4 regions of the Kitasatospora sp. NPDC086791 genome follow, and region 2 is predicted to be linked to each of the others. Evidence: riboswitches for the same ligand, from Rfam matches in the RefSeq annotation. Region 2 holds a riboswitch; each other region holds the start of a gene.
What was found. Region 2 has a riboswitch for cyclic di-AMP ahead of AB0Q99_RS09445 (NlpC/P60 family protein). Riboswitches for the same ligand answer to the same signal wherever they lie in the genome.
Positions count from the first base shown of each region.

Region 1: another riboswitch for cyclic di-AMP. It lies ahead of AB0Q99_RS33430 (transglycosylase family protein); the one in region 2 lies ahead of AB0Q99_RS09445 (NlpC/P60 family protein).
Region 3: another riboswitch for cyclic di-AMP. It lies ahead of AB0Q99_RS15980 (M23 family metallopeptidase); the one in region 2 lies ahead of AB0Q99_RS09445 (NlpC/P60 family protein).
Region 4: another riboswitch for cyclic di-AMP. It lies ahead of AB0Q99_RS06140 (glycoside hydrolase family 16 protein); the one in region 2 lies ahead of AB0Q99_RS09445 (NlpC/P60 family protein).

Region 1 is NZ_JBFBOC010000052.1:4,441-11,303, forward strand. Features, by position in the region: gene AB0Q99_RS33410 (Ppx/GppA phosphatase family protein) at 259-1,194, opposite strand; partial or broken gene AB0Q99_RS33415 (DUF501 domain-containing protein) at 1,404-1,919, opposite strand; gene AB0Q99_RS33420 (septum formation initiator family protein) at 1,891-2,370, opposite strand; gene eno (phosphopyruvate hydratase) at 2,529-3,818, opposite strand; gene AB0Q99_RS33430 (transglycosylase family protein) at 4,090-4,896, opposite strand; cyclic di-AMP (ydaO/yuaA leader) riboswitch at 4,898-5,065, opposite strand; gene AB0Q99_RS33435 (cytochrome P450) at 5,308-6,624, opposite strand.
Region 2 is NZ_JBFBOC010000004.1:103,363-110,225, forward strand. Features, by position in the region: gene AB0Q99_RS09415 (aminotransferase class V-fold PLP-dependent enzyme) at 1-92, shown strand, start outside; gene AB0Q99_RS09420 (Lrp/AsnC ligand binding domain-containing protein) at 106-387, opposite strand; gene AB0Q99_RS09425 (rhomboid family intramembrane serine protease) at 429-1,211, opposite strand; gene AB0Q99_RS09430 (hypothetical protein) at 1,413-1,676, shown strand; gene AB0Q99_RS09435 (NYN domain-containing protein) at 2,094-3,395, shown strand; gene AB0Q99_RS09440 (NlpC/P60 family protein) at 3,595-4,632, shown strand; cyclic di-AMP (ydaO/yuaA leader) riboswitch at 4,971-5,124, shown strand; gene AB0Q99_RS09445 (NlpC/P60 family protein) at 5,135-6,256, shown strand; gene AB0Q99_RS09450 (NlpC/P60 family protein) at 6,483-6,863, shown strand, end outside.
Region 3 is NZ_JBFBOC010000009.1:228,049-234,911, forward strand. Features, by position in the region: gene AB0Q99_RS15960 (ATP-binding protein) at 1-739, opposite strand, end outside; gene AB0Q99_RS15965 (TetR-like C-terminal domain-containing protein) at 1,083-1,649, opposite strand; gene AB0Q99_RS15970 (alpha/beta hydrolase) at 1,707-2,543, opposite strand; gene AB0Q99_RS15975 (YiaA/YiaB family inner membrane protein) at 2,668-2,958, opposite strand; cyclic di-AMP (ydaO/yuaA leader) riboswitch at 3,159-3,317, shown strand; gene AB0Q99_RS15980 (M23 family metallopeptidase) at 3,330-4,178, shown strand; gene AB0Q99_RS15985 (hypothetical protein) at 4,284-5,159, opposite strand; gene AB0Q99_RS15990 (GNAT family protein) at 5,202-5,774, shown strand; gene AB0Q99_RS15995 (sensor domain-containing protein) at 5,928-6,704, shown strand; gene AB0Q99_RS16000 (class I SAM-dependent methyltransferase) at 6,821-6,863, shown strand, end outside.
Region 4 is NZ_JBFBOC010000002.1:498,457-505,319, reverse strand. Features, by position in the region: gene AB0Q99_RS06160 (8-oxoguanine deaminase) at 1-430, shown strand, start outside; gene aceB (malate synthase A) at 533-2,212, opposite strand; gene AB0Q99_RS06150 (IclR family transcriptional regulator) at 2,338-3,135, shown strand; gene AB0Q99_RS06145 (hypothetical protein) at 3,337-3,990, shown strand; gene AB0Q99_RS06140 (glycoside hydrolase family 16 protein) at 4,093-5,421, opposite strand; cyclic di-AMP (ydaO/yuaA leader) riboswitch at 5,423-5,552, opposite strand; gene AB0Q99_RS06135 (phenolic acid decarboxylase) at 5,953-6,282, shown strand; gene AB0Q99_RS06130 (alpha/beta hydrolase-fold protein) at 6,402-6,863, opposite strand, start outside.

The sequences.
Region 1 (6,863 bases), on a different contig from region 2:
CGATCCGTACGGGGCCCGGGTTCCCGCATGTGATTCCGATTTTCAAACCCTGAACGAGCCCTGGCCTGCGATCCAGCGAGCCGGGCGACCGGGAAGCCTTCGGTCCCACAATTCGGACGTAGCGGGCGAGTCTGTGCGGCGAATGGCCCGATCGTCATGTGAAGAAATTCACGAACTTTCTCGCACGCGCCCGGGCGCGCCCCGGCCCCGGCTCCCCGAAAGGGGCGCCGGGGCCGGTCGGGTAAGCCCCGCAGCAGGTCAGGAGGCGATACCCCAGGCGATCCCGTCCAGGATGTCGTGCTCGCTCACGACCACCTCGGCGGCGCCGGTCCGGTCCATGATCTCCAGCAGCTCCAGCGCCCCGGCCGCGATCACGTCCACCCGGCCCGGGTGCATCGACGGGATGGCCGCGCGCTCGGCGTGGGTCGCGGCCAGCAGCTCGCGGGAGATCCCGGCGACCCGTTCGCGGCTGATCCGCGAGTGGTGGATCGCCGCCGAGTCGTAGTCCGGCAGGCCCAGGGCGATCGCGGACACCGTGGTGACCGTCCCGGCCAGGCCCACCAGGGTGGCCGCGCCGGTCAGCGGGACGACCTCCTCGGCCTTGTCCAGCTCGGCCCGCACGTGCGCCCGGGCCTCCTCGACCTGCTCCGCGGAGGGCAGTTCGGCACCGCCGAAGTGCCGCTCGGTGAGCCGCACGCAGCCGATGTCCACCGAGCGCGCCGCCTGCACGTCGTCCGCGCCGAGGACGAACTCGGTCGAGCCGCCGCCGAGGTCGAAGACCAGGTACGGGGCCGGGAACCGGTCACCCGTCAGCTCCTTGGTGGCGCCCAGGAAGGACAGTCGCGCCTCCTCCTCGCCGCTCACCACCTCGGGCTCGACGCCCAGGGCGTCGCGCACGCCCTTGACGTACTCGTCGCTGTTCTCGGCGTCCCGGGAGGCGCTGGTCGCGACGAAGCGCACCCGCTCCGGGCCGACGCCGAAACCGGCGATGATCGCCTGGTACTCCCGGCAGGCCGCGAAGGTGCGGGCCAGCGCGTCGGGGTGCAGACGACCGGTCCGGTCCACGCCCTGGCCCAGCCGGTTGACGATCATCCGGCGGTCGAGGTCGGTGATCTCCCCGGTCTCCGGGTCGAGGTCGGCGACCAGCAGCCGGATCGAGTTGGTGCCGCAGTCGATCGCGGCCACCCGGGTCATGGTCACTGCGACTCCCGCTGCCCGTCGGCGTCCTGCGCCGTCCCGTCCTGCTCGGCGTCCTGCTCGGCGTCCTGCTCGGCGTCCTCCGCGGCGCGCTTCTTGGCGGCGCGCTCGGCGGTCTTCTGCTGCTTGGCGGCGATCACGGCCTCGTGGTCCTGGTCCTTGGCGCGGTTGCGGGTGACCCGCTCACCGGCGGCCTGCACCTCGGCCGGGGAGACGCACGGGCCCTTGGCCCACCAGTCCTCCAGCATGCCGATCGCCTCGTCGCCCAGCGGGTTGACGCCCTCTCCGGCCGCCAGCGAGTGGCCGACCAGCACGTGCAGGCACTTCACCCGGTCCGGCATGCCGCCGGCGCTCGGGAAGCCCTCCAGCACCTCGATCGCGTCGCGCCGGGCGATGTAGTCCTCGTGCGCCTTCTGATAGGCGGCGGCCAGCTCCGGGTCCTCGGCGAGCCGGGCGGTCTGGTCCTTCATCACACCTTCCGCCTCCAGGGTGCCGATCAGCGAGGCGGCCTTGGGGCAGGTCAGGTAGTACAGCGTCGGGAACGGCGTGCCGTCCGGCAGCCGGGGCGCCGTCTCCACGACGTCCGGGTTGCCGCAGGGGCAGCGGTGGGCCACGCCGCGCAGGCCGCGCGGCACCCGGCCGAGCTGGGCGGCGATGGCCGCGACGTCGGCGTCGGAGACGGTGGGGTGGTTCTCAGTGGTCATGGGGGGAGGTGTCTCCAACGGAGGACGGTGGGAGCGGAAGGGGGGTGGCGGGGGCCGGCGCGGCGCGGTCGGCGGCGTCGACCGAGTCCCAGATACCGGCGTACCAGGGCTTGGCGGCGTTCGCCTGACCGGCTGCCGCACCGGTGGCGGGGGCACCCGCGGAGGAGGAGGGCCTGGCGGAGGCCTGGCCGGCCGGATCCACCGCGATGTACGGGGTCTCCCCCGGCACCGCGTAGTGCAGCCGGGCGCGCGCCTGCGCCTTGACGTACTCCGGGTCCTGCCAGCGGGCCTTGTCCCGGCGCAGCTGCTCGACCTGCTGGCGCGCGTGGTCGGCCTTCGCCCGCTGGGCGGAGATCTCGGCGCGCTGGGAGATGAACTGCCGCGTGGGGTACGCGAGGATCGCCACCAGTGAGCAGAGCACCAGGACGAGGACGGTCGCCCGGCTCGTGAACCGAGGCCGGGCCGCCAAGCCCGGGATCCTCCAGCCAGCCATCTCCCGTATCCCCTCCTGGTCGCGACGGTGCCCCGCCGTCCACCCTACGGGGTGAACGGCGGGGCACCGGTCAGGCTGGCGCGACCTCGCGGTCCCGGCCCTCGTGCTCGCCGGGCTCGACGAGCACGCCGTGCTTACTGGTCCGCGGAGCGGAAGCGCGGGAAGGCGCCGCGGCCGGCGTACTCGGCGGCGTCGTCGAGGATCTCCTCGATGCGCAGCAGCTGGTTGTACTTGGCGACGCGCTCGGAGCGGGCCGGGGCGCCGGTCTTGATCTGGCCGCAGTTGGTGGCGACGGCCAGGTCGGCGATGGTGACGTCCTCGGTCTCGCCGGAGCGGTGCGACATCATGCAGCGGTAGCCGTTGCGCTGGGCCAGCTCGACGGCGTCCAGGGTCTCGGTCAGCGAACCGATCTGGTTCACCTTCACCAGCAGCGCGTTGGCGGTGCCGGTCTCGATGCCCTTGGCCAGGCGGGCCGGGTTGGTGACGAACAGGTCGTCGCCGACCAGCTGGACCTTGTCGCCCAGCTTGACGGTCATGGCCTTCCAGCCGTCCCAGTCCGACTCGTCCAGCGGGTCCTCGATGGAGACCAGCGGGTAGGCGGCGACCAGCTCGGCGTAGTACTCGATGAGCTCGGCGGCCGACAGGGCCTTGCCCTCGAACTGGTAGGCGCCGTCGTTGTAGAACTCGGAGGCGGCGACGTCCAGGGCCAGCGCGATGTCACGGCCGGGCACGTAGCCGGCCTTCTGGATGGCCTCGGTGATCAGGTCCAGGGCCTCGCGGTTGCTGTCCAGGTTCGGCGCGAAGCCGCCCTCGTCGCCGAGGCCGGTGGACAGGCCGCGCTCCTTCAGCACGCCCTTGAGGGTGTGGTAGACCTCGACGCCCCAGCGGACGGCCTCGGAGAAGGACTCCGCGCCGATCGGGGCGATCATGAACTCCTGGATGTCGACGTTGGAGTCCGCGTGCGAGCCGCCGTTGAGGATGTTCATCATCGGGACCGGCAGGACGTGCGCGTTCGGGCCGCCCAGGTAGCGGAACAGCGGCAGGTCGCTGGCCTCGGAGGCGGCGTGCGCGACGGCCAGCGAGACGCCCAGGATGGCGTTGGCGCCGAGCGAGGACTTGTCCGGGGTGGCGTCCAGGTCCAGCATGGCCTGGTCGATCAGGCGCTGCTCGGTGGCGTCGTAGCCGACCAGCTCCGGGCCGATCTGCTCGATGACGGCCAGGACGGCCTTCTCGACGCCCTTGCCGAAGTAGCGGTTCTTGTCACCGTCGCGCAGCTCCAGCGCCTCGAAGGCACCGGTGGAGGCACCCGACGGGACAGCGGCACGACCCGTGCTGCCGTCGTCGAGGCCGACCTCGACCTCGACCGTGGGGTTGCCGCGCGAGTCGAGGATCTCACGGGCTACGACGACATCGATGGACGGCACGAGGCATCTCCTTGCGGAAGCAGGGTCCGGGCGGCGGTGGTGCTGCCGGCTGAACGATTGCGGAGTCGTTACGGACCAGAGCCTAACCGCCCGGGCTCCCGGGGCCACGTCGGCCTCGGTCCCGTCTCAGCGTGTGGCCCCACTACCCACCGGTAGTTCACCTGCTTGTCCCAGCTTGTCCCACCGGGGCGGGCGAATGCGGACGAAGGGGGCCGGCGGCGCCGACCCCCTCTCCGCACCCCGGACACCGCCGGGGCCGGTGCGGACGGGCTCAGCCGAGGTGCAGGACCTGGCCGGGCATGATCAGGTCCGGGTCGCCGCCGACCGTGCCGCGGTTGCCGTCGTAGAGCGCGTGCCAGCCGCCGGACACGCCCTGGGCGGTGGCGATGGACGACAGGGTGTCACCGGAGCGGACGGTGTAGTCGTGGCCGGTCTGCGTGGTCGGGGCCGCCGGCTGGTCGGCGCGCGGGGCCGCGTGCTTGGGGACGTACTGCTGCGCCGCCTGGTCGACGGGCTTCTCGGCCTGCGCGGGCGCGGCGTGCTTGGGGGCCTGCTTCTGGGCGGGCTTCTCGGCAGGCTTCTGCACCGGGTTCTGGACCGGCTTCTCCGCCGGCTTCTGGGCCTGGCGCTTGGGCGTCTGCTGCTGCGGGGCGGACTGCGGCTTGGCGTCCGAGGAGGTGTCGACGGCGGCCGGGGCGCCGCCCTTGCTCAGCCCCGCCTTCTTGGAGCACACGGGCCAGGCGCCCGGGCCCTGCGAGGCGAGCACCTTCTCGGCGATCGCGATCTGCTGGCCCTTGCTGGCCTGGTTGGCCTGCGGCGCGAACGCGGTGCCGCCGTACGCCTTCCACGTGCTGGAGGTGAACTGCAGGCCGCCGTAGAAGCCGTTGCCGGTGTTGATGCTCCAGTTGCCGCCGCTCTCGCACTGGGCGACGGAGTCCCAGGTGGAGGCGGGGGCGGCGGAGGCACCGGTGGCGGTGAGGAGCGGCATCGCGAGTCCGACGCCGGCCACACCGGCGACGGCGATGGCCTTCTCGGCCTGGGTGCGACGACGGTGACGGCCAGATCCAACGAACAGCATGAAGGTCCCTCTCCACACGCCTGCGAGGTGAGCTGTCGGGTTCGGACCGGGAGGTGGCCCGGCCGCCGTGCGCGGAAACGATTCCGCTCGGGCGGCTTCACCCCAAGCCGTGGGGACGGCAACAAACCTGGTTCCCCCGCCCCTGCCCAGGGTCTGGTCGGTTTCCCGTGCGCGGCGGGCAGGATTCGGCGTTCCGCGCACGAGGTCCGCAGCTGCGAACTCCAGGGAGACTAGACAGATCCTCAGACCAATCACAAGCTCATATCACCGATATCACACAGAAATTACGGCGCGTGCCCGATCGCCTACCAACCGAGTCGCTATGTCCGGGTTGATGGTTGTTCACACCCCGCCCGACGACGATCGGGCGACGCTCCGTCAGTGCGCCGTCCGGCGTTTCGTCACCTTGTGTCAGTGTGTCGGAGGCGCATAAGGGGAGTGCGGAGGCGTGTGCGGGGAGCGGCTCTCCGGACTGAATTCGACCGGAAGTTCGCGCAGACCACGCATGATCAGGCCACCGCGCCAGCGCAGATTCTCCGGGCTTTCCGCGAGCCGCAGATCCGGCAGCCGGGAAAGCAGCGTGGCCAGCGCGGCACGCCCCTCCAGGCGGGCCAGCGGGGCACCGATGCAGTAGTGGATGCCGTGCCCGAACCCCAGGTGGGGATTGTCCTTCCGGGCCAGGTCCAGGGTGTTCTCGTCCGCGAACCGGGCCGGATCGCGGTCCGCGGCGGCCAGCACCACCAGCACCGGATCGCCGACCGGGATGTCCACCCCGCCGATGGTCAGCGGCCGCGTCGCGAACCGCCAGGTCGCCATCTCCACCGGCCCGTCGTAGCGCAGGAGTTCCTCGATCCCCGTCTCCAGCAGCGCGCTCTCCCCGCGCGCCACCGACTCCTGCAGCAGCCGGCGCTGCTCCGGGTCGCGCAGCAGCGCGTACGTCCCGTTGCCGATGAGGTTCACGGTCGTCTCGAAGCCCGCGAAGAGGAGGATGAAAGCCATCGCCGCGGCCTCGTTCTCGGTCAGGTGCTCACCGTGGTCGCTCGCCCGGATCAGACCCGAGATCAGGTCGTCCCCGAGGTCCGCCCGCTTGCGGTGGATCAGCTCCAGCAGGTACGCCCGCATCCGCTTCACCGCCCGCCCCACACCACCGCGTTGACCGCCCCCGTGCCGGATCATCATCCCGGCCCAGTCGCGGAAGTCGTCCTGGTCCTCGGCCGGCACGCCCAGCAGGTCACAGATCGCGTAGATGGGGAGCGGGAAGGCGAACTCGTGGATCAGGTCCGCCGAACCGCGCTGCGCGAAACCGTCGATCAGCCGGTCGGTGAGCTGCTGCACCCGCGGCTCGAACTCGGCCACCCGGCGCGGGGTGAACGCCTTCGACACCAGTCGGCGCAGCCGGGTGTGGTCCGGCGGGTCGATGTTCAGCAGGTGCGTCATCAGGTCCGCCTGCCGCTCCCCCGGAATGCCCACCCGGCCGGTGCGGTGCGCCTGCTCGCTGTGGTGCGCCGGGTTCTTCGACAGCCGGCCGTCCGCGAGCGCCTGCCGGGCGTCCGCGTACCTGGTCACCAGCCAGGCCTCCACGCCGCTCGGCAGCGTGGTGCGGTGCACCGGGGCGTGCTCGCGCAGCCAGGCGTAGGCGGGGTACGGGTCGGCGGCGAACTCCCAGGTGAACAGCTGCGGAGCGGTGGGGTCGGGCTGGGCCCCGGCGGGGTCGGGTTGAGCTGGCATGGGTCGACCGTATCCGGTGGGCGCGCGCCCCCTTCGTCAACGGTGCGCGGCTCCTCCGTCGACGGCGTGCGACGGGCGCGCCAACGCTCCGTGGACGACCCGTGGACGGTCCGTGGACAGCTCTTGGACAGCTCTTGGCCGCACGGCGGGCGTGAGTCTGGTCACCTGAGGGGTAATCCCTGTTGCGGAGGGTCAGGACGTGCCTACGATCCTCCGCAGTACGCGTGGGCGCCGGTGCG
Region 2 (6,863 bases):
TGGTCACGGACGGCGCGGCCTGGAACTACCGCAACGAGGGCGGGCGTTGCGTCGCGACGGTGCAGGTCGACCGGGGCCGCCGGGAGGGCTGAGCCGGCCGCCCCGCTACTCGTCCAGGCCGAGGGCGAAGGCCGCCTCCAGGTCGTGCTGGGAGTAGGTGCGGAAGGCGATCTGGGTCTCGGTGTGCGCCACGCCCGGGACCTTGTTGAGCCGGCCCGGGATGACCTCGGCCAGGTCGTCGTGACGGCGCACCCGGACCATCGCCACCAGGTCGTACCCGCCGGTCACCGAGTAGACCTCGCTGACGCCCTCGATCGAGGCGATGGCCTCGGCGATCTCCGGGATGCGGTCGACACTGGTCTTGATCAGGACGATGGCGGTGATCACTGTTCGGGCTCCTTTGTGGGGTGGCGCCAGCGTATCGGGCGTCAGCCCGGTCGTCGCGGGGGGTGGCGGACCACGGTGCAGGCGTAGAGGAACCCGGCCGAGAAGCCGATCACGTGGACCAGGTAGGCCACCCCCGGGCCCGCCGAGTGCACCGACCACCACTGCAGGGCGAACCAGAGGCCGAGCACCAGCCAGGCCGGGAAGCGCAGCGGCAGGAAGAACAGCAGCGGGACGAGGGTGGTCACCCGGGCGCGCGGGTGGAAGCGCAGGTAGGCGCCCAGGACGGCGGAGATCGCGCCGGAGGCTCCGATGAGGACCCGGGTGGAGTCCGGCGAGTGCGCCTCGGCGAGCGCGAAGCCGTACGTGGCCAGGCTGCCGGCGGCCAGGTAGAAGAGGGCGTGGCGGGCCCGACCCAGTCGCCGTTCGACGGTGGGGCCGAAGACGTGCAGGAAGAGCAGGTTGCCCAGCAGGTGGAGCCAGCCGGCGTGCAGGAAGAGGCCCGTGAGGGCGGACAGCGCCGGGTGCTTGCCCGGGGTCGGGGCGGCGGGGCAGCCGGGGACCGGGTCGGGGGCCTCGGCCAGCTGTGCGGCGGTCAGCGGCCGTCCGGTCAGCAGTTCGGCGGGGACGGCGCCCCAGCGCTGCTCGTACCGCTGCTCCGCGCAGACCCGGTCCTGGCCGGTGCCGTACAGCGGATTGAGACCGGCGGCCGGGCCGAGCAGGAAGACCAGGGTGTTGACCGCGATCAGGGCGTAGGTGACCGCCGGGGCGGCCGCCTCCGGCCGGTCGCCCCGCGCGGCGGTGTGGTCGGGGGCCGCGAGCGCCATGCGGCCAAGCATCCCTCCGGGCGCGGCCGGTGACACGGCGGTTTACGGCAGGTGGACCAGTCCTGCCATTCCGCTGACCGGTGGTCGCGATGGTTGCCCCAGGCAATAGGCTTGGCGCGGGCATTCCCGCCTCCCGCCGCCGACGCCGGGGCTCCGGGGGGAGCGCCTAGCCCACGCAGGGACCACCCGAGAGGACCCCCGATGACCGTCCCCGCCCTGACCGCCGAGACGCGCTGGCGCTGCACCCTGTGCGGCAACCTCACCCGCTTCGACGTGACCCGCACCGCGCGGGTGACCGAGTTCCTGCACTTCGACCTGGCCGGCGACTCCGAGGTCGAGGAGACCGAGGTGCTGAGCGAGACCATCGAGTCGGTGCGCTGCCGCTGGTGCAACGCGGTGGACCAGGTCGAGCTGGTGGCCCGCCCGGGTGCCGAGGGCGCGGAGGCCCCGACCGAGCAGGGCTGATCACCGCCGGTGCGGTGGGCGGTGCGCGGCGCGCCCGTCCGCCGCACGGGACAATACAGACAGGACACACGGAGCGTGACGACAGGGGGCAGTCGCGGCCGTAGCCAGCCGGAGAACAGGATCGGAGCCGAGGACGTGGTGGACGCAGCGAAGGAGCCCGGCGAAGCGCAGGGGCTTCGGCCCGCTGCGCAGGCGCAGGCGCCGGGCGCCGGGACGGGACCGGCGGAGAGCGCCGAGCCCGGAGCCGTCGAGCCCGGGGGCGTCGAGCCCGGAGCCGTGGAGGTGGAGGGCGTCGAGGTGGAGGGCGCCTGGTCCGGTGCCGCCGAGCCGGCCGACTCCCCGGACCCCGGCGAGCCCGCCGAGCCTGCGGATCCCGCCGACTCCGCCGACGCCGCGGCGGAGCGGGCCGTCGAGAAGCTGGACCGGCCGCTGCCCGAGGGCGTGCGCCGGCGGGTGGTCGGGCTGGCCTCGGACGCGCTGGGCGGACTGCCGCCGGGTGAGCTCCCGCAGAGCCTGCGTCAGTACGTGAAGTTCACCCCCGCGCGGCGGGCGAAGTACGCGGCCACCGCGCTGGCGGCCGCGCTGGAGGCGGAGCCGGCCTTCCGGGTGCGGATAGCGGAGCGGCTGCGGCTGGGGCAGCCGGACCTGGTGCGGGCGCTGGAGTCGGGCAGTGTCCCCGGCGCCGCCGATCCGATGGACGTCGCGGCCGCCGCCTACCTGGTGCGCTCGGCGGGCTGGAGCCGGCTGGTCGCCGAGGCGGGCGAGGAGGCCGAGCGGGCCGGTGCCGAGGACGCGGCCGCCGAGGCCTCCCGGCTGGTGGAGAAGCTGCAGGCGGAGCTGGCCGAGGTGCGGGCCGCGGCGCGGGCGGACCTGGAGCGGCAGCGCGCGGAGTCCGAGGCCGTCCGACGGGAGGCCGAGTCGCTGCGCAAGAAGGTGCGGTCGCTGGAGAGCGACACCCGCCGGGCGCAGGCGGAGACCCGCCGGGTCTCCGGGGAGCTGGAGGCCCTGAAGGCCCAGGGCGCGGCCGAGCGCGGCGCGGCCGAGACCGAGGCGCGCCGGCTCAAGCACCGGGTCTCCGAGCTGGAGACCGCGGCCGAGCAGGGCCGCCGCTCGGCCCGCGAGGGGCGCAGCGTCGAGGACATGCGGCTGCGGCTGCTGCTGGACACCGTGCTGCAGTCGGCCCAGGGGCTGCAGCGGGAGCTGGCGCTGCCGGTCTCCCAGATCCGCCCGGCGGATCTGGTGGAGGCGGTGGTGCCGGGGTCGGCCTCGCCGCACGACGTGGCGCGGCGCGGCCTGGCCGAGGACGACCCGGCGCTGCTGGACCAGCTGCTGGCGATCCCGCAGGTGCACCTGGTGGTGGACGGCTACAACGTGACCAAGACCGGCTACCCGACGCTGCCGCTGGAGCAGCAGCGGATCCGGCTGCTGGGCGGGCTGGCGATGCTGGCGCAGCGCACGCAGGCGGAGGTCACCTGTGTGTTCGACGGGCAGGACCTGGACGTTCCGGTGATGATGGCGCCGCCGCGCGGGGTCCGGGTGCGGTTCAGCCGGACCGGGGAGACCGCGGACGAGCTGATCCGCCGTCTGGTGCGGGCCGAGCCGCAGGGCCGTCCGGTGGTGGTGGTGTCCGCCGACCGGGAGGTCGCGGAGGGCGTGCGGAAGGCGGGCGCGCGCCCGGTGGCCTCGGTGCTGCTGCTGAACCGGCTGGCCCGGCCCTGAGTCCGGGCCGGGCGGATGACGCCTGGTCAGCGCCGGTCGCGCGGCGGTGTGTGGGTCCGGTGGAGTCGATGGGGGAAACGGAGTTCACGCCTTCGGGGGAGTGGCAAAACGGGTAGATCCGCACTAGGGTCTGGCGTCAAACCTATTTTCCGGATTCTCATCCGATCGGGTGAGTCCGTTGGAAGAAGGAGCCGGTCTCTTGGCCTCCCACCGCCGTCCCAAGCAGCCGAGCCGCGCGCGGGTCTCCGTGCTCACCGCTGCCGCGGCGACCGCGGTCGCCCTCTCCGCCCAGGTGGCCGCGCACGCCGCGCCGCAGCCGAACAAGACGGACGTGAAGGCGCAGATCGACCAGCTCCAGGAGGAGCAGGAGCAGGCGGCGGAGAAGTACAACGGCGCCAAGGAGCGGGCCGACCAGCTGCGCAAGCAGGCCGACCAGCTGCAGGACCAGGTGGCCCGCGGCCAGGAGCAGATGACGCAGCTGCAGGGCGGTCTGGCCCAGGTCGCGGGGGAGCAGTACCGCACCAACGGCATCGACCCCTCGGTCCAGCTGATGCTCTCCTCCGACCCGTCCGGCTACCTGCAGAAGGCGTCCACCGTCGAGCAGGCCAGCGCCAGCCAGGCCGAGGCGCTCAAGGCGCTGCTGGACCAGCAGCGCCGGCTGGACCAGGAGAAGGCCGAGGCGGCCGCCGTGCTGGCCTCGCTCGACACCACCACCAAGGACCTGAACCAGGCCAAGGCGGACGTCAACGCCAAGCTGAAGGACGCCCAGGACCTGCTGAACTCGCTCAGCGCCTCCGACCGCGCCGCGCTGAAGGCCCAGCAGGCGCAGGACGACCGGGCCTCGCGCGGCAGCGACCGGGTCGACCTGAGCAACCTGCCGCCGGCCAGCGGCTACGCGGCGGTGGCCGTGGCCAAGGCGATGAGCAAGCAGGGTTCGCCGTACGTCTGGGGCGCCACCGGGCCGGGCACCTTCGACTGCTCCGGCCTGATGCTCTGGGCGTACGGCCAGGCGGGCGTCTCGCTGCCGCGCACCTCGCAGGAGCAGGGCCACTACGGCACCGCGGTGCCCGGGCTGGCCGCGGCGCAGCCCGGCGACCTCGTCATCTACGGCGGCGACATGCACCACGTCGGGATGTACATCGGCAACGGCATGGTGGTCCACGCGCCGCACACCGGTGACGTGGTGAAGGTGATGAAGGCCGACGCGATGCCGATCAACACCATCCGCCGGGTCTGACGGCCCGACACGCCGGAGAGGTTCGTCCGGGCCGTGTGATCCGCACCACCCTCGTACCGGGGGTGGTGTTCGGGTTTTCGAGCGTTTCGCGACCAGTCGGTGAGATCTGATCAGCCTTGCGTGCGGCGGCGATCACCATCGGTCATTTTCACAAAAGAACTTGGGTAATCTTCCGTCTTTTTTCTGACAAGGATTTGAACCGATCACGGTTCAGTTACTAGGGTCATGCCCCAGACCACTGCAGTGTCGATCACCCAGCCAGGGTGGCGGTGGTGGTCACCGCCGAGTTCGCGAGGCAGCGGGGCAGGTCGGAACGACTGCCCGACAGGGGAGCCCAGTAACCGCGGGCGCTGCGGAGCGGAGCCGGGGAACCACGTTCCTCCGGGGTGAATCGGCGCCAGGTCGGCCGGTGGAACGGCCGTGAGGCGTCGTAGGGCATCCTTCCGGCCCGAACCCGTCAGCTCACCCGGTAGGCGGACGTAGGAAGAAGGAGTCCGCCTTCGTGGCGTCCCATCGTCGTCCCAAGCCCGCAGGCCGCACCCGGGTCTCGATCATGACCGGTGTCGCCGCCGCAGCCGTCGCCCTCTCCGCGCAGTCCGGCGCGCACGCCGACCCGCAGCCGACCAAGGACCAGGTCAAGGCGCAGGTCGACCAGCTCAACGAGCAGGCCGAGGTGGCGACCGAGCAGTACAACGCCGCCCAGGAGAAGCAGCAGGAGCTGGAGAAGCAGGTCTCGGGCCTGCAGGACCAGGTGGCCCGTCAGCAGGCGCAGGTGACCGACCTGCAGGGCGGCCTCGCCCAGATCGCCGGGGAGCAGTACCGCAACGGCGGCATATCCCCGACCGTCCAGCTGATGTTCTCGTCCAGCCCGGACAACTTCCTCTCCCAGGCCGGCACGCTCAACCAGGCCGGTGACACCCAGAAGAACCAGCTGAAGCAGCTCCAGGAGCAGCAGCGCAAGCTTGACCAGGACCGCGCCGAGGCCCAGGGCAAGCTCGCCGAGCTGGAGTCCACCACCCAGCAGCTGAAGGCCTCCAAGGACGAGGTCCAGAACAAGCTGAAGGCCGCCCAGGACCTGCTCAACACGCTCACCGACCAGGAGCGCCAGGCGCTGCGCGCGGCCGAGGAGAAGGCCGCCGCCGACGCCAAGGCCCAGGCCGACGCCGCGAAGGCGCAGCAGCAGGCCGCCGACCGCGCCTCGCGCGACACCAGCCGCACCGACCTCTCCACGCCCTCGTCCACGCCGGCCGGCAAGCTGCCCTCCCCCGGCAGCTCGCGCGGTGCCGCCGCGCTGTCCGCCGCCGCCTCCAAGGTCGGCAGCCCGTACGTGTGGGGCGCCACCGGCCCGGGCTCCTTCGACTGCTCCGGCCTGATGGTCTGGGCGTTCAACCAGGTCGGCGTCTCGCTGCCGCGCACCTCGCAGGAGCAGGCGCACGCCGGCACCCGGATCGGCTCCGACCTGTCCCAGGCCCAGCCCGGCGACCTGTTGATCTTCTTCGGGGACGCCCACCACGTCGGCATCTACGCCGGCAACGGCCAGGTGCTGCACGCGCCCAAGCCGGGTGCCTCGGTCCGCTACGAGGCCGTCAGCAACATGCCGCTGAGCAGCATCGTGCGGGTCTGACCCGCCCTCGGCGCCTCCGGGCCCGGTCTTCCGCCACGGAAGGCCGGGCCTGCGGCTTTTCCGACGGGCCGACCTGATGTCCGATTACGGGTCAAATATTCGGGTCCGGAGGGGTTTGGACTCGCTTGCCCGGACTCGCTAACGTCTGCCACCGGACTCCCGCTCGACGACCGCCCGCACCGGGGCGGCGGCGGGGCCGCGCCGCCGGATTGGAGCCGTTGCCGCCATGCCCGTGCACCGCCGTTCCCACCTGCTCGCCCGGGCGCTGGTCCTGACGGCGGCCGCCACCACCGCGCTCGGCGTGGCGACCGGCGGCAGCGCCCAGGCTGCCCCCGGCAGTCCGGACCCGGCCGACCGCAAGGACGTCAAGGCGCAGGTCGAGCAGCTCTACGACGAGGCCGAGCAGGCGTCGGAGAAGTACAACGCGGCGCAGGAGACCCAGCGGCGCCTCCAGGGCGAGACGACGATCCTGCAGGGCGAGCTCGCCGTCGCCCAGGACCAGCTCAACGAGCTGCGCGGCGGCCTGGCGACCGTGGCCGGGGCCGAGTACCGCGGCGGCGGGATGACCCAGACCGCCCAGTTGATGCTGTCCCCCGACCCGGAGGGC
Region 3 (6,863 bases), on a different contig from region 2:
CCAGCCGGGAGACCTCCAGGGTGCTGCCGCCGGCGAGCGCGGCGGACGCCTTGGCGACGGCCTGCTCGGGCATGCCGACGCCGCCGTCGTCGATCTCGATGACGGCGCCGTTGTGCACCGGCATCAGGGTCACGAACACCTGGGTGCTGGGCGGGGAGTAGCGAGTGGCGTTGTCCAGCAGCTCGGCGATCGCGTGGATCAGGGCCTCGGCCGCGGCGCCGACCACCGCGGTCTCGATCCGGCTGCGGACGAGCACCCGCTGGAACGGCAGGATGCGCGACTGGGCGCCGCGGACGACGTCCTCCAGCGGGACCGGCTCCGGCCAGTGGCGTCCGGCCCGCGCGCCGCACAGCACGGCCAGGGTCTGGGCCAGCCGGGCCTGTTGGGCGGCGGCGTGGTCGGCCTTGAGCAGGCCCTCCAGCAGGGCCGGGTCGTCGTGGGTGCGCTCCATCTCGTCCAGCAGCGCCTGCTGGTCGTGGGCCATCACCAGGATCCGGCGGGCGACGCTGAGGAAGGCCCGCTGGGTGGAGGCGGTGAGCTCCTGCTCCTGCTGGACGGCGGCCAGTTCGGCGCCGCGGCGGGAGTGTTCGGCGGTGAGCTCGTCCTGGAGGCGGTCGAGTTCGCGCCGCAGCCGGTCGGCCCGGCCGCGTTGGGTGACGGAGACGGCGTGATAGCGAGCGGCGGCCACGAGGGCGAGGACGGCGAGTACGCCGGTTGCCGTTACGGACCACTGAGTCATCGTCACGCCGCGAATTCTAGGGTGATGATCCTACGAAGGTGTGAACGGATCTCGCCAAGTGACCGGATCTCGTCAATATCCAGTCAATCCGGCCTCAATCCGGACTCGTTCGCAGTCGACCGCCACGCCTGACGCGGCCTCGGGTCGACCCGGCCGGGCCGGTCGGGGCGCGTCGCGACGGCTCGCGATGGCCGATTCGCGTCCTGGGATGTGTGGGGCGTGTGTGCAGGATGTTGCGGAAGGGACGACGTCCGGTGCAGGACCGGCGGCATCGCCACGTCGTCCGCGACGTCCTGCGCGGGAAGTCGGCCGGGCCGACGTCCCGTGGCCCGTGGGCGGCTCGTCAGGCGGGCCAGGCGCGGAGGCCGGTGGTGAGGGTGCTGATGAGGCGGTCCTGGGTGGTCGTGAGGTCTTCGGCGAGTCGGAAGGCGCCGGCGGTGGTGAGGGAGGCGAAGCCGTGGGCGAGGGAGCGGACGGTGCGGGCGGCGTGGATCGCCTCGGAGCCGTCGAGGCCGTACTCCCGCAGGACGGCGGTGATCACGCCGACGAGCCGGGTGGCGGCCCGGGTCAGGTCGTCGTCGTGCTGCGGGGCCTGGGGGAGGGCGTTGTAGCGGTGCGGGCGCTCGGTGGCGTACGCGTGGTAGGCGCGCAGCAGGGCGGCGACGGCGTCGTCCCCGCTGCGGCCGACCGCGGCGTCCGCGAGGCGGTCGGCCAGTTCCTCGGTCACCCGGACGGCGATCATCCGCCGCAGTTCGGCGAGGCCGCCGCTGACGTGCTTGTACAGCGAGGGGGTGGCGACCCCGGCCCGCGCCGCGACCGCGGCCAGGGTCAGTGCTTCCGCGCCCTGTTCGTCGATGAGGGCGAGGGCGTGGTCGACGACCTGGCCGGGGGTCAGTCCTATGCGCGGCATGGCTTCGGGTTCTCCGTACGGAAGTCGGGCGGGGAGTCGGGCGGGGAGTCAGGCGAGTCAGGCGAGTTCGGCGAGTTCGGCGAGGAAGGGCAGCAGGGCGGCCGCGGTGGCCTGCGGGTTGTCGGCCATCGGGTAGTGCCCGGACCCTTCGATCATCGCCTTCCGCGCGCCGAGTGCCGCGACCTGCCGGTCGGCGACCAGCTCGGGCTTGGGGAAGTCGGGGTCCTTGCTGCCCATGATCACGAGCGCCGGGCACCGCACCGCGGCCGTCCAGCCGGCCGGGGAGGAGTCCCCGCGGACGTAGCCGCGGGTGGCGGTCTTGCGGCCCGGGGTGCGCAGGGCGGCGACCAGCCCGTCCACGTACGGGTCGAAATCGGCGGGCTTGGCGCCGGGGAAGGCCATCCGGCGCAGGTAGAAGCCCCAGGAGGCGGGCCAGTGGACGAGCGCCACGCTCATCAGGCGGAGCACGCCGCGCATCAGGGCGCCCGGCTGCGGGTTCTCGACGAAGGCGTCGATCAGGACGATGCCGGCGACCCGCTCCGGCGCGTCCCCGGCGGCCTTGACGACGGTGGCGCCGGTGTAGGAGTTCCCGGCGAGGACGGCGCGCTCGATGCCGAGGTGGTCGAGCAGGGCGAGGAGGTCGTGGGCGAGGGCGGCCGGGCCGTAGTCGTCCCAGGCGATGGAGGACTCGCCGAAGCCCCGCAGGTCCATGGTGATGACCCGGTGGCCGGCGGCGACGAGCAGCGGGCGCAGGTGCCGGTACGTGGCCCGGCTGTCGAGCATGCCGGGGAGCAGGACGACGGGGGTGCCGTCGCCCTGCCGGGTGTCGTCGAAGGCGATCCGCCCGCCGGGGAGGGTCAGGTACCGGGTGTCGGGGGTGGCGGTGGCGTTCATGGGGGCCTCCTCGGTCCGCCGCTGCGGGCATCGACGTGCTGCCGATAGCCATAAAGCTAATGCTAATAGCCTTAGCCGTCAAGCGGGCGGCGCTCGACGCGAGGAGGGCGGGGGGCGGCTCGCCTCAGGCCCCCTCGACCCGGAACGGGTCGTGCTCGCTGAGCAGCTTCTCCAGCCGGGCCTGGTCGACCCGGCTGACGATCTCGTTCGACTCGTGCCGGTCCCGGATCACCTTCGCCAGGGTGAACGCGGAGGTGACGGTGTAGAGGAGGCCGACCCCGAGGAAGGCCCGCGTCCACCCGCCGACCGGCAGGTAGGCGATCCCGGCGGCGAGGGCGGTGCCCGACACGGCGAAGGAGAGGACGGCCTGGATGTGGTACGCGGCGGTGGTGCGGTTCTGCGTCGGTGCGCTCATGGCGTCAGGATGCGGCCGCCCGGTCGGGTCGCACATGAGTAGGAGTACTCAGATGGGTGCTCTGCTTGTGCGGGGGGTCGTTCGTTGACGTCCGATCACCCGCTCCACAGCCGTACCGGACGGATGGCTTGGAATCGGAGCGTCCTAGGATTAACGTTTGATAACGCAGCGCGGTTGTCAACGCCGTACCCAGACGGCACCGTGCGCCGTCGCCTAATCCCGCCGGCCGGCCTCCGGGCAGGTCAGGGAGCCGGGGAACCACGTTCCTTGGGGTGAATCGGCGGGGCCCAGGCCCGGCCGTAGGAGACCTTCCTGCTCCGAACCCGTCAGCTAACCCGGTAGGCGCGAAGGAAGGAAAGGAGCGCGCCTCCGTGGCGTCGACGCACACCCCGGCACACCCGGCCGGCCCCGCAGCCGGTACCCAGCTCCTCGACCACCCCGGTGCGGACGGTCCCGAGGCTTTCGGTCCCGAGTCCTTCGGCTCCGAGGCCGAGACCAACCGGCACCGGATGCCGCGTCAGACCCGCGGCGCCTCCCCGCTGCTCGGCGTCACCGCGGTCGCCGCGACCCTGGGCGCCACCGGCTTCGCCTCGGCCACCCCGGCCGCCGCCCCCGCCGTCGAGGCCCCGGACGAGACCCCGGTCGCCCTCTCCGCCGACCCCGGCCTCGCGCTCGCCGCCCGCATCCAGCAGCAGGCCGACAGCCAGCGCACCGCCGCCGAGGAGAGCGCCCGCGTGCAGGCCGCGCAGGACGCCGAGGCCAAGGCCGCCGCCAAGGAGGCCGAGGCCAAGCGCGCCGCCGACGAGGCGGAGACCGAGCGGGCCGCCGCCCTCACCCTCCCGGTGAAGGACTACCGGCTCTCCGCCCACTACGGCCAGAGCGCCCGCTACTGGGCCAACCTGCACACCGGCCTGGACTTCGCCGCCGACACCGGCACCGCGGTGTACGCGCTCGGCCAGGGCACCATCACCTCGGCGGGCTGGTCCGGTTCGTACGGCTACCGGATCGTCGAGACGCTGCCCGACGGCACCGAGATCTGGTACTGCCACCTCTCCTCGATCATCAAGGGCTCCGGCAAGGTCACCTCCGGCCAGCAGATCGGCAAGGTCGGTGCGACCGGCAACGTCACCGGCCCGCACCTGCACCTGGAGGTCCGCCCCGGCGGCGGCGCCCCGGTCGACCCGGAGCCCTGGCTCCAGCAGCGCGGCCTCAACCCGTAGCGGACACCCGGAAGCCCCCGGCCGCGCGGCCGGGGGCTCCTCCACAGGGCTCGGCGCGCCGTACTCATCGCGCCGCACTGCTCCTCGTACGTCGCGCCCCGCGCGTCACTCCTCCGCGGGCACCTGCGCCAGGTACGCGTCGATCTCCTCCTGGCCCGGCTCCGGCGCCAGCACCGGGAAGTCCTCCACCAGCAGTCGCGGCAGCCCCGGCACCGTCCATGCCCCGAACAGGTCGAGCGCCGCGTCGACCGCCGCCTCCTCGAACCGCCCGAAGTCCCCGGTCAGTTCGTCCGGCATCGGCCGCCCGAGCGCGGTCAGCTCGGCCAGGTTGCGGTAGCTGCGCCGCATCAGGCCCTGCTCCAGCAGCCGCCGCGCGCCGTCCGTGGCCATGCCGACCGACAGCACCCGGCCCGGTCCCCAGCCCTGCTCGTCCGGTTCGTCCAGCCAGCCGGTCGACGCCAGCGCCTCGTACGCGGCCAGCCGCTCCTCCTCGGCGAGCTCGCCGAAGCCGGCCAGCCAGTCCCGCACGGCCGCCTCGTCCGCGACGTCCACCCCGTACGCGTGCAGCAGCAGCGCGTACAGCCGGGGCCAGGTCACCAGGTCGGCGCGGCGCAGCAGCCCGGCCGCGACCTCGCCCTGCCACTCGGCCTCCGCGTGCAGCCGTTCCTGGCGCTTGGCGTTGAGCCGCCGGGCCGCCCGCTGGTGGTCGATCAGCAGCCGGACGGCGTCGCCGTACGCGAGCGGGTCCTCCTCGGGTCCGGGTTGGACGTACAGGTGGAGCCGCTCGTACAGCAGGTGCTCCACCGCGGCGGAGGTCAGTTCGGGCCAGCCGTCGTGCATCCTGCTCCCGCCCAGCTCCAGCAGCGCCAGCACCGCGCGCAGCGGCTCCTCGGCCACCGGCGTGCGGCCCTGCTCGGCCGCCCAGGCGAGCAGGTCGGCGGCCCTGGTGCGCGGGGCGAGCCGCAGGTCTTCGTCGTTCATAGTCCGAACGGTAGTCGCCGGGGGCGGGTAGGGTCGGCAGCCATGGTCCCCGTACGACTCGTCGGCCCCCGGCTGGCCATCCGCGAGTACCACCACACCGACGGCGACGTGGACGCGCTGCACGCGCTGTTCGGCGACCCGGAGGTCACCCGTCACCTGCCCTTCGAGCCGTGCGACCGCGAGTCCTGCGCCGACCAGATCGAGCTCTACCTGGAGGAGGCGATGGCCGAGGAGCGGGACACCTACCGGCTCGCCGTCACCAGGCTCGCCGACGCGGCGGACCCGCGGGACGCGACGCCGATCGGGCACGCCTCGCTGACCCTCGGGAAGCACCGCGCCGCCCAGCTCGGCTACGTCCTCGGCCGCGAGTCCTGGGGCCGCGGCTACGCGGGCGAGATCGTCGGCCTGCTCTGCGAGTTCGCCTTCCGCACCCTGGACCTGCACCGGCTGGCGGCTCGGGTCGAGGTGGCCAACACGGCCTCCGTCAAGGTGCTCACCAGGCTCGGGTTCCAGTGGGAGGGGCGGGTACGGCACGCCCGGCTCAAGGACGGCGTCTGGTCGGACGCGTACCTCTACGGGCTGCTCGTCGACGAGTGGCCGGGCCCGACCGGCTGACCCGTGCCCCCGGCACCGGCCGCCCGGGGGCGGGGGATAACCCCACCCCCGATCCGCCAGGCCTCCGGATGCCCCCCGAGCCGCGCTCCGACCAGACTGGACGACGTCAGCGAACGCGAACGACCGTCAGAACGAGGGGCCGGGGGCCGGGACATGAGCAGCAGCCGAAGCACGTGGGACCACGAGGGTGACGTCCTGGGCGGTTACGGCGCCGACCGGCACGCGGATCCGTACACCGACCCGCGCGCCGACCGGTACGCCGACCGCGCCCACCGGAGCGAGCGGCCGCCCGTCTTCTGGGCGGCGCCGTTCTCCGCGCACTACTACCGCGAGATCGGCTACGTGCTCAGCGGCCTGCCGGTGGCGATCGCCGGCTTCGCCGTCGCGATCACCCTGTTCTGCCTCGGCCTCGGCACCTTCGTCACCGCCCTCGGCCTGCCGGTGCTGGCCGGCCTGACCACCGCCGGCCGCGGCTTCGGCCGGCTGGAGCGGGCCCGGACGCGCGGCATGCTGGCCCTGGACGTCCCCGGGCCGAAGCCGGTGCGCCGGGTCCGCCCGGGCGGCTGGGGCGGGATCACCGCGCGGCTGGCGGACGGGGCGGGCTGGAAGGCCGCGCTGTACCAGGTGGTGATGTTCCCCTGGGCGATCTTCAGCTTCGTCATGACGCTGGTGTTCCTGCTGCTCGGCTGGGCGATGGCGCTCTACCCGGTCTACCACTGGGTCTTCCCGGCCTACACCGACTGGCGCGGGTACCGGGTGTTCGACTACACCGACAGCCACCACGTCCACCACGTCTACTACATCGAGGGGATGTGGCAGATCGCCGGGTTCTCGCTGGCCGGGGTGGTGCTGGTGTTCCTCACCGCGCAGCTGGTCCGCGGCCTGACCAACGTCAACCGGGCCGCCGCCCGGGGCCTGCTCGGCCGCTGAGCGGGCCGCCCACCGCGCCTCGACCGCCGGGCCTCGCCCACCGCGCCTCGACCGCCGGCCCCGACCCCGTCCGTACTCCGGATGCGGTCGGGGCCGGCCCGTGTTCGGATGACCGGGTGGCCGTCGCAGGCATTCCCCCCGAACCCCCGGACGTCCTGG
Region 4 (6,863 bases), on a different contig from region 2:
GGCCGGCGTCCCGGTCGGCCTCGGCGTGGACGGCACCGCCTCCAACGAGTCCGGCCAGCTCGGCACCGAGCTGCGCAACGCCCTGCTGATCAACCGGCTGCACGGCTCCCCCACCGCCCTCACCGGCCGGCAGGCGCTGCGCCTCGGCACGATGGGCGGCGCCCGGGTGCTCGGCCGGCAGGACGAGATCGGCTCGATCGAGGCCGGCAAACTCGCCGACCTGGCGCTGTGGAAGATCGACGGGGTCATGCACTCCTCCATCGCCGACCCGGTCGCCGCGCTCACCTTCGGCGCGCTGCCGCCGCTGGCGGTGCTGTTCGTCAACGGCAACGCGGTCGTCGAGCAGGGGCAGCTGACCACCGTCAACGAGGACCGGATCGCGCGCGACTGCGCCCGCGCCGCCAGGGAGCTGGCGTCCCGACCGGTCTGACCGCACCCGCTGGGGCGGGTCTTCGGACTCCCGGGGGCGCCCGGGGACGGTGCGCCCCCGGGTTCCGCGCACCCCGCGGCGGGTGCGCGGACCGGATCGGGATCAGCCCAGCAGGGGAAGCGCCGGGAGGGTCAGGAAGTCCTCGAACTCCTCGGCCAGGGAGACCTGTTCGAAGAGCCGGGCGGCCTCGCTCCAGCGCCCGGCACCGTAGGCCTCCTCGCCCAATTCGGCGCGCAGTTCGGCCAGTTCGGCGGCAAGCAGGGTGCGGACCAGCTCGGCGGTGGCCTTCTCCCCGGTGTCGGCGAGCACGACCCCGTTGTGGATCCACTGCCAGATCTGCGAGCGGGAGATCTCGGCGGTGGCGGCGTCCTCCATCATGTGGAAGATGCCGACCGCGCCCAGTCCGCGCAGCCACGCCTCGATGTAGCGGATGCCGACCTGGACGGCGTTGCGCAGCCCGGCACGGGTGCAGGTGCCGCCGGCGCCGGCGATGTCGAGCAACTGGGCGGCGGTGACCGGTTCGGACGGACCGGGGTCGTCCTTCTGGTTGGGCCGCTCGCCGAGCACCGCGTCGAAGGAGGCCCGGGCGACCGGCACCAGGTCCGGGTGGGCGACCCAGGAGCCGTCGAAGCCGTTGCCGGCCTCACGGTCCTTGTCGGCCTTGACCTTCTCCAGCGCGGCCGCGTTGACCTCGGGGTCCTTGCGGCTGGGGATGAACGCGGCCATGCCGCCGATCGCGTGGGCGCCGCGCTTGTGGCAGGTCTGCACGAGCAGGCGGGTGTAGGCGGCCATGAACGGCGAGGCCATGGTCACGCTGTTGCGGTCCGGCAGGATGTAGTGCGCGCCGGCGTCGCGGAAGTTCTTGACGATCGAGAACAGGTAGTCCCAGCGCCCGGCGTTGAGACCGGCCGCGTGGTCGCGCAGCTCGTACAGGATCTCGTCCATCTCGAAGGCGGCGGTGATGGTCTCGATGAGGACGGTGGCGCGGATGGTGCCGTACGGGATGCCGAGTTCGGCCTGGGCGTGGGTGAACACGTCGTTCCAGAGCCGGGCTTCGAGGTGGCTCTCGGTCTTCGGCAGGTAGAAGTAGGGCCCGGAGTTGGGGTCCTCGGCGCCCCTGGCGAGCAGCCGGGCGGCGTTGTGGAAGAAGTACAGGCCGAAGTCGAGGAAGGCGCCGGCGACCGGGACGCCGTCGACCAGCAGGTGGTTCTCGTCCAGGTGCCAGCCACGCGGGCGGACCACGACGGTGGCGAGCTCGGCGGCGGGCTTGAGGGCGTAGGCCTTGCCGGCCGCCGTGGTGAAGTCGATCCGGCCCTCGTAGGCGTCGATCAGGTTGACCTGACCGCTGATCACGTTCTCCCAGGTCGGGGAGGTGGCGTCCTCGAAGTCGGCGAGCCAGATCCTCGCCCCGGAGTTGAGGGCGTTGACGACCATCTTGCGGTCGGTCGGGCCGGTGATCTCGACCCGGCGGTCCTGGAGGGCGCGGGGCGCCTCGGCGACCTTCCAGTCACCGGCCCGGATGTCGGCGGTCCCGGGGAGGAAGTCCAGCGTGCCGGCCGCCGCGATCTCGGCGCGGCGGGTCTTCCGCCTGGCCAGCAGCTCCTGCCGACGGTCCTCGAAGGCGCGGTGGAGGCCCGCGACGAAGGCGACCGCCTCCGGAGTGAGCACCTCCTCCGCCCGGTCGACGTGCGGACCGGCGACGGTGACGACCGGAACGGCGGGGGAGGCACTTGCGGGCGCCCCCAGCCGGAGGCTGGGGGAGGTCCCCTGATCTGCAGCCATGAGCAGGACACTCCTAAGACGGTCGATTCTGTACAGTGGAGACTAGTTTCCGCGATACAGAATTTCAACGACTTGTTGACGAGGTCGCCGGATTCCGCTCCTCCCCGACAGTGAAGGGAACGCCGGTGGTCGCGACCCCCGACACAGCATCGACGACAGGCGCCGACCGCGCGAGCGGCGGCGTGCAGTCCGTCGAGCGCGCCTTCCAACTCCTGGAGGCGCTGGCCGACTCGGGCGGCGTGGCCACCCTCAGCGAGCTCTCCACCAGCTCCGGCCTCCCGATGCCGACCATCCACCGACTGGTTCGCACCCTCGTCCAGCAGGGCTACGTCCGTCAGGACACCGCCCGCCGCTACACCCTCGGCCCCCGGCTGATCCGCCTCGGCGAGACCGCCGGCCGGCTGCTCGGCAGCTGGGCCCGCCCCTACCTGGCCGAACTCATGGAGGCCACCGGCGAGACCGCGAACCTGGCGGTGCTGGAGGGCGGCGAGGTGGTGTACGTCGGGCAGGTGCAGTCGCGTCGTTCGATGCGGATGTTCACCGAGGTCGGCCGGCGGGTGCAGCCGCACTGCACCGGCGTCGGAAAGGCGCTGCTCGCCCAGCTCCCCGAGGACGAGGCGCGCGCCGTCCTCGGCCCCAACCCGCTGCCGGCGCACACCGAGTACACCGTCACCGACCCGCGGGAGCTGATGCGCCAGCTCGCCGAGGCGCGCGAGCGCGGCTACGTGGTCGACGACCAGGAGCAGGAGATCGGCGTCCGCTGCATCGCGCTGGCCGTCCCGGGCGCGCCGACGCCCACCGCGCTCTCGGTCTCCGGGCCGGAGGCCCGCGTCCGGGCGCTGGAGGAACAGGCCGGGGCCGCCTCGCTGGTACCGGTGATGCACCAGATCGCCACCCGGCTGGGGCAGGTGCTCGCCCCCTGACCACCGCTGTCCGGTGCCCGGCGCCTGACGTCACATCAACTCCCTTCGCCGGCAGGACACGCTCCGGCCGACGCCGAACGTCCTCCGATCGGGCGAACGGCGGGCGGGGCGGATCCGGTCGCGACAGCCACTCGGCAACCCTGGTGCGGACGCGGCCCGCGACGGCGCGGGTCGCCGGAGCACGAGAGCAGGGTGTGCGGGATGAAGCACCAGGATGTACGGGGCGTCGCGAGGGACGGCACGGAACAGCACGGCGGCGTGAGGGGCGAGGACCGGGGCAGGAGGTTCGGCGGGGCCGGTCTGGTCGCGGCCGTGGCGGCGGGCTGCGCGGTGGCGGCACTGGCCACCGGCCCGTCCTGGGCGCTGCATCGGCCGGGGCCCCGCCCGGCGGTGGACGTCGTCGCGCCGGGCACGCCGGGCACGTCCGGCGCCCCCGAGGTGTCCACCCTGCCCGCCCTGGTCGCCGCGCCGTCCGACTCCGATCTGCAGGTGGTCCGGATCGACCCGGACCCGGCGCCGCCCGGCGGCAGCACGGTCGTCCACGGCTTCGTCGGCAACGGGGGCCCGGACACCACCGCCTCGCCGTTCACGGTCACCGTCGACCTGCCGCCGGGGGTCACGGCGACGGGACCGTACTTCCCCGCGGACTGCCAGGTGCTCCTGCTCGGCCGCCGGGTGCGCTGTGTCTTCGGGCCCGGCCTGAAAGAGGGTCGCAGCGCGACGGCGCTCGTCCGGGTGAATCTCTCCCCCACCCTGCCTTCGGGCGAGCGACTCCTCGGGGAGGTCTCGGTGCAGAGCCCGGACGACCGGCACCGGGGAAACAACCGGACGCCGTTCGAGATCACGGTCGAATAGAGCAGCAACGAGTTCCTGAAACGCGTCGTCCCATCGGGCGCCGGGCGCCGGTGAGCGGCTGCCGGTTCCCGGCGACCGGTGGGACGTGCTCCGCGTCGTCGGTTACCGGTAGACGCGGACGTAGTCGGCGGCCATGGTGATCGGGGCGGTCCCCTGCGGCGCGGGGTGGTACTGCCCCGCGCACACCGAGAGGTTGAGGATCAGGTAGGCCGACCAGTTGGCGCCGACGCCCTTGCCGTCCGAGAAGACCTTGACGCCGTTGACGTACCAGTCCACCGAGTCGGCGCCGTAGTAGGTGCCGATGGTCACCCACTGGTCCTTCGCGACGGCGCTCGCGTCGGTGTAGTACTTCGCGTTGCCGGGGTTGACGTGGTTGGTCAGCTCCAGCAGGTTCGGGTTGTCGGGGTGGTACTCGAAGGAGTCGACCTCCCCGTTGCCGTTCTTCCAGGTCCACAGGGCCGGCCACGCGCCGGTGCCGGCGGGCAGCTTGACCCGGGTCTCGGCGTAGTCGCCGGTCTTGACCTGGAAGCCCTCGCTGGAGCCCTCGGTGGTCAGGAAGCCGGTGTTCCAGGACTGCTTGCCGTTCTCCAGGGTCGGGCCGCCGGGGGTGGCGGTGAAGGTGGCGACCCCGTTGGCGACGCTGACGTTGTTCTTGTTCAGCCAGTCCAGCTTGTTGTCGTCCGGGTTGTGGTTCCCGTACTTGTACGAGGTGGTCTTGTCGCCGACCCAGCGCTGGCCCCAGGAGATCGCGCTGTTGAACTCGTCGGACCAGGTCAGCGACTTGCCGGCGACCGGGGAGGACGGCGCGGGAGTGGTAGGGGTCGCCGTGGCGCTCGGGGTCGGGGCGGGGGTCGCCGTGGGGGTCGGCGCCGGGGTCGGGGTCTTGGTGGGCGCCGGGGTGGGCGTGGCCGTCGGGGTCGGGGTCTGGGTCGGGGCGGTGGCCGAGACCACCAGCTGCTGTGCGGGCAGGTTGTGCCAGACCCCGCCGAGGTCCTGCCAGAAGCCGAACTGGGAGTACGTCCCGGCGGGCAGGGTGCGCGCACCACTGGTGAAGTTCACCCCGCTCGGGCAGATCTGCACGTCGGAGGCGTTGCCGGGGAAGTCGAGGTTGGTGCCGCTCGCGTCGCGCACGCCCACGCCCACGGTCTTCGCGGTGAAGCAGGCCGAGGAGTGCAGGCCGAGCGAGGCGGTGGCGGCCTTGCCCGCGACCATGGTGGCGGGGCCGAGGCGGTCCTGGGTGACGGTCGGCGCGGGGGTGGTCGCGGTGGCGGTCGGCGCGGTGGCGGCCTGGGCGCCGGCGACGGCCGGCAGTCCGAGCAGGCCGGCGCCGCCGATGGCGAGCGCCCCGGTGGCGGCGAGGGCGGCGTTGCGGCCGCGGTGGGAGGGGCGGGCGTGACGCGGCGCGCGGCGCCGGGCAGCAGGCTGGGGCATGGGGTGACCTCTGCGACGCCTGCGAGGTTAGCTGTCGGGTTCGGGCTGCAGTTGCCCGGCCGCCGGTGGAACGGCTTCACCCCTAGCCTCGCCCCGTACGCGCGAGCGCACGGACCGGGCGCCTACCTCGGTTTCCCCGCTCCCGTCCGCTGTGGTGCTCGGTGGCCCGCCGGCGGGTGGACGGGACTCGGCGTCCCGGCGGCGGGGTCCGCGACGGCGGACGACCGTTGCAGGCTAGGCAGGCCGTCCGTGAACGGACAACTCCGCCGGACCGGTTGTCGTACAGCTCACAGCGGTGTCGATCAACGACGCTGGGTAGCGGCCGAGTTGATCACTTCACCCGGCCCGGCCGGATCCCGGCCGGGTGCCCGCGTGACGGTCGCACGCCTCGGCGGGTGGCACGGCGGCTGCCCCTGCCGTGGCAAAGATCTGACCGAGTGCGCCCCGTCGGATAAATTGGAGCTCCGACATTTTCCGCAGTGCACAAGACCCTCAAGACCACCAAGACCCGAAACGAGGAGCCGCCCCACCATGACCGCGTCCCCGCCCGCCTTCGCCGGCCGCACCTACGTCTTCCGGGCCGACAACGGCGCGGCCTTCCGCAACACCTACTCGGCCGACGGCACGCGGCTGCGCTGGGAGGGCCTCGGCGAGTCCGCGGGCCAGTGGGAGGACGTGCGACTGCACGTCGCCGAGGTCGCGCCGGAGATCTACTTCGTCAGCTGGACGGAGCAGAGCGGGATCACCGTCAGCCATGTGATGGACCTCAACAAGCTGACGGTACGGGCCTTCTGGACCTTCGAGGGCGAGGGCGGCCGGGTCGGGCAGCTGCACACGGGGACGCTGGAGCGGGTGGCCTGAACCGCGTGACGACCGAACCCCCGAGGCTGTGGCCCCGGGGGTTCGGTCTTTGGTCTTCGGTCTTTGGTCTTTGGTCTTTGGTCTGTGGTCTGTGGGCGTTCCGCCGGACAGCAGGACGATCAGGCGGTCGGGTTCGGCACCCTGAGGTGCTGGGACAGCCACTCCAGCGAGGACGGCAGCAGCGCGCTCCAGGTCTCGAAGTTGTGGCCGCCCTTTTCGAGCATGCTGTAGGAGACCTTCATCGGGCTCCGCGCCGCGTCCACGAAGGCCTCGGTCTCCCGCCGGTAGTCGCCGTCGCCCCTCTTGGTGCCGGCCAGCAGCACCGACACGTTCGGCTGCGGCAGGTTCTTCAGCCGCCACACCAGGTTGGCCTCGTCCCGACGCTGCCTGCTGCCGCCGAACAGGTCGCCGGTGGTCGGGTCGTCGGCGGCGTCGTAGTAGGCGGAGAGGGCGACGGCGGTCGGGAAGACGTCCGGGTGGCGCATGGCCAGCTTGAGCGCGCAGTAGCCGCCGGTCGAGTTGCCCATGAAGGCCCAGGCCTGCGGGTCGGACGAGACCCGGAAGCTGGCCTGGATCGCCGA